2 regions of the Vreelandella vilamensis genome follow, and region 2 is predicted to be linked to the other one. Evidence: predicted binding sites of a transcription regulator. Region 2 holds the regulator's gene; the other holds the start of a gene.
What was found. The regulator LexA, encoded in region 2, represses DNA repair genes until DNA is damaged. The targets are predictions, from matches to a motif close to TACTGTNTANNTANACAGTA.
Positions count from the first base shown of each region.

Region 1: a site for LexA is predicted at 1,435-1,454, ahead of QC823_RS08650 (LexA family protein). Genes of this name have one in related genera too.

Region 1 covers NZ_JARWAN010000011.1:99,267-101,443, forward strand. The annotation lists gene QC823_RS08645 (Y-family DNA polymerase) at 1-974, opposite strand, end outside; gene QC823_RS08650 (LexA family protein) at 971-1,420, opposite strand; gene QC823_RS08655 (cold-shock protein) at 1,670-1,876, shown strand; gene hglS (2-oxoadipate dioxygenase/decarboxylase HglS) at 2,075-2,177, opposite strand, start outside.
Region 2 covers NZ_JARWAN010000009.1:35,269-37,445, forward strand. The annotation lists gene QC823_RS07305 (L,D-transpeptidase family protein) at 1-11, opposite strand, end outside; gene QC823_RS07310 (TetR/AcrR family transcriptional regulator) at 1-666, opposite strand, end outside; gene lexA (transcriptional repressor LexA) at 956-1,627, shown strand; gene QC823_RS07320 (energy-coupling factor ABC transporter permease) at 1,671-2,177, opposite strand, start outside.

The DNA.
Region 1 (2,177 bases), on a different contig from region 2:
GCCGCGATAAGGTCGCGGCTGTCATCGGTGGGGCGATCCAGCGAGACAATGACGCGGTGGCGGTACTGCGGCAAATCGGGGCGAAACGGGTTGGTGCGCATAAACACCATGACGGCACTGGTCACGCTCTCTTGCTTGCGCAGCTTCTCTCCTGCGCGGGCAGCGTGGTGGCGGAGCGCTTCGCGGAGATCATGCGGGTTGCCGGTGAGCCGCCCAAAGGAGCGCGAGACCATGATCTGCTGTTTGGGCGCGTTCATGTCATCCAGCTGAATCATCGGCTGGCCGCGCAGCTCCCACACCATGCGTTCCTGCACCACGGAGAATCGCTTGCGGACTTGTTTTGGGTCGGCTTCGCGCAGCTGCCAAGCGGTGTTAATCCCCATCACGTTGAGCCGTTCGGCGGTACGTCGCGCCACGCCCCAAAGCTCAGTCACCGGTAGCTGGTTGAGTACGGCGTGAGTGGCGGGGCTATCGGCGTCTAATTGGCACACGCCGGTGGCGTGGTACGCCGGGTGCTTTTTGGCCATGTGGTTGGCGATTTTGGCCAGTACCCGCGTGGGGGCAAACCCCACCGATACCGGGATGCCCGTCCACTTTCGCACGGTGTCGCGAAGCTGCCGCCCGCGCGCTTGAAGCGTCGCCGAGTCGAAGCCTTGAAACCCCATAAAGCTTTCGTCGATGGAGTACACCTCAACATGCGGCGAAAACGCCGCAAGCACCTCGGTGACGCGCCGCGACATATCGCCATACAGCGCATAATTGCTCGATAGCAGTACCGTTTGGCGTCGTATCGGTGGGGGCAGCAGGTGCATGGCGGTGCCCATCTCCACGCCCAACGCTTTGAGCTCGCTTGAGCGCGCGACAATGCAGCCGTCGTTATTGGAGAGCACCCCGACCGGGCGGCCTTCCAGCGCCGGATTAAACACCCGCTCGCACGATACATAGAAGTTGTTGCAATCCACCAGGGCCATCATGGCAGCGGGGCTCCCGGCAGGCTGTGCAGCACGTGGGTGACGACGCCCCACACGTGGGCCTCACGCCCTTCCAACGGGATTAGTGGGTAAGCCGGGTTACTGGCCCGCAGGTACGCCCGCTGCCCAACGCGCTCTAAGCGCTTGACCGTCAGCTCGCCATCGACGGCAATCACAATGATGCGCCCTGGCAGCGCGTCCAGGCTGCGGTCGACAACCAGCAGGTCCCCGTGGTGAATACCGTCGCCAATCATGGAGTCGCCTTCGGCGCGGACAAAATACGTCGACGCCGGGCGTTTCACCACATGACGATGCAGATCCAAGTCGGTATCAAGGTGATCATCCGCCGGGCTGGGAAACCCCGCGCGAACGGCACTGGAGAAAAATGGCAATGAATGCGGTACGGCAGCGGGGTCTGCCCTGCCTATCCATGAAACGGTCAACGACATACTCGCGGCCCTTTAACTGTATATGAAAACAGTATCAGCAAAGAGCGCCGCGAGTGCAACTAACATTTTTCACATTCACTATTGACGGGCACCCCATTAAAGGTGCAAGATGTTCGCAGTTGGTTAGCAAGTCGAACGTTGTCAGCAGTATCGAAGCATATAGCATTGAGTCTGGTGAAAGTTTCTTGTTCTACCCACGGCAATTCGGGTATTTCCCGGCTTAATTTCGCTACATCGAGGATTTCGATCATGGCAACTGGTACAGTAAAGTGGTTCAACGATACTAAAGGCTTCGGCTTCATCGCTCCGGAAGACAATGGCGACGATCTGTTCGCACATTTCTCTGAAATTCAAGCAGACGGCTTTAAATCTCTGCAAGACGGCCAAAAGGTTTCTTTTGACGTCACTCAGGGCAAAAAAGGCCTTCAGGCTTCTAACATCAAGGTTCTGGATTAATATCCGAACTGTGATGTTAATTGCCGGCTAGCCCGGTAAGTCAAAAACCCCGCCAAGTGCGGGGTTTTTGCGTTATGGCACCTTCGTCAGTGATGACATTGACGAATTGATCCCCCAGCATCCGTCTCGAATTCCTTTTTGAGAATGGCCCGCCCGGTCTTGTTGAAGAAACTTAGCTGGTTATTGCCGCACCGCCCGCTAGTAACACACCGTTTGCAACCCCGCCAACACACTCGCTTTCGATGCCCGCTCGCGCTCTGCGTAGAGCGACAGTTCGTCGGTGACCGAAGCACCGAGCGCG
Region 2 (2,177 bases):
GGCGTCCGCATAATTCTCCTCATCGGCGCTTGCAGGCAGCGGCGCGTTCATCGCGGCGACGACGACGGGGCGTAACCGCCTGACAAGGTCGCGCACAGAAACCTGCTCTTGATAGTCTTTTTCCGCAATATCGCGTAGCGCATCCAATCCTGAGAGCGTAAAAATCACGGTTCCTAGCATGAAATGCAGACGCCAAAAACGCTCAGCATCGGGGATAGTCGGTGTTGCCTGACGCACAAGCTCCGTAAAACGCGTGAACACATCACCGTACTCGTCTTGAATAAAACGACGTAAATGCCCCTGTGCTTGGCTATAAGCAAGGCCAAGCAGACGCATGAACACCTTCAAGCTATTCCGCTCGGCAGGCACGGCCAGCACCGTCGTGGCCATAGTTTCTAGCAGCACCTCTAGGGGAATTACCCGCCCTTGGTAGCGTGCTTCCAGCTCATCTAACGCGGTATGAAAGCGCTGTGTAAAGGGATCAAGATAGCGAGAGAACACCGCTTGAATTAAGGCTTTTTTAGAACCGAAGTGATAGTTCACTGCAGCCAAATTGACCCGCGCCTTACTGGTGATATTACGCAGCGACGTTTCCGCAAAACCGCGTTCAGCAAACAGAACTTCAGCGGTATCCAATATCCGTGTCACCGTATCAGACTGAGCCATGGTCGCTCCTAAAAACGAGTGTTTTAAACATTTTAGAATATTACGCCAAGCGATATCCGGGCTCAATGTTTGATGAATCGGGCACTTTTAACGCTAACGCGACATTTGCTTTATTGCGCTTAAACAAACGCACCAGAAAAAATGAGGAAAATTGGCTGTAACGGTTGCACTGGACAGAGCAACATACTGTATACTTAATCACACAAAACCATTTAACGTTATTGACTGAGTCAGTACTAGCGAGATGTCAAAACGTGCATAAATCAAAACTGCAAAAAAGGAGCTTGCGATGTCACGGCCTTTAACAGCTCGTCAGCAGAATGTTTACGACTTTATTGTCAAAACCATGAGCGAGTACGGTTACCCGCCGACCCGCGCCGAAATCGCTAAAGCACTTGGGTTTCGCTCCCCTAACGCAGCCGAAGAGCACTTGCGCGCACTAGAACGCAAAGGCACCATTCGCATTATCCGTAACACCTCTCGCGGTATCCGCTTGCCCGCGCAAGAAACTCTCGAGGGGCAAGAGCTCTCAAACGAGTCTACCGCTGATGGCACAATGCCTAGCGGCTTGCCGGTTATTGGCGAAGTCGCAGCGGGTAGCCCCGTGTTAGCTAATGAACACATTGATCGCTATTGCCCGCTACCGCCTGAATACTTCACGCCGAAAGCCGATTACTTATTGCGTGTACGGGGACTCTCAATGAAAGATGTGGGCATTTTAGAAGGAGACCTGCTGGCGGTTCATCGCACAGAACGTGTGCGTGATGGCCAAATCGTTGTCGCTCGCATTGAAGACGAAGTCACTGTTAAGCGCTTTAAGCGTCAAGGGCACAACGTTCAACTGCTTGCCGAAAACGCAGAGTTCGATCCGATTGTGATCGACCTACGTACTCAAGCGTTAGAGATCGAAGGTGTTGGCGTTGGCGTCATTCGTGGCGGTAACGGCCAAGCCCTTGGGTAAACCCCTCCCCGGGAAGCTTTAGGGAAAAGCTTCGGGAAACGTACTATTGCATATCGATATAACGGTGGTCATTAAATGTGGCCACCCAATTCGGATGGTAGACCAACAAAACGCTTAACAACATCCCGGTGATAAAGGCTTCAGACGGCATTAATAATGGTAGAAAACGTGCATATTCCTGTGCCAAATATACGGCTTCAGGATCGGTGCCCGCGGCGACAATCAGCCCAACGGCAGTCAAGCCGCCTCCCAACGTCGCAAGAGCCGAGCCAAAAAAACCACATACAAACATAAAAACCATTAGATTATCAGGCAGTTTACGATCCACAAGTCGCCAGATAATCCCCACCACCAATGCCGGAATAATGCCGGTGACTAGCACATTCACGCCCAGCAATGACCACTCATTACGGCCAATCACTACCATCGCCACGTTAATCATCACATTGCTAATGAGCGCAAGCGGTGCTTTAAAAACCAGCGTCATCAATGCCGTAAAAACCAAATGCAGTGTCAACCAATCAACGGCTTGAGCCCGCAATTGCCACAT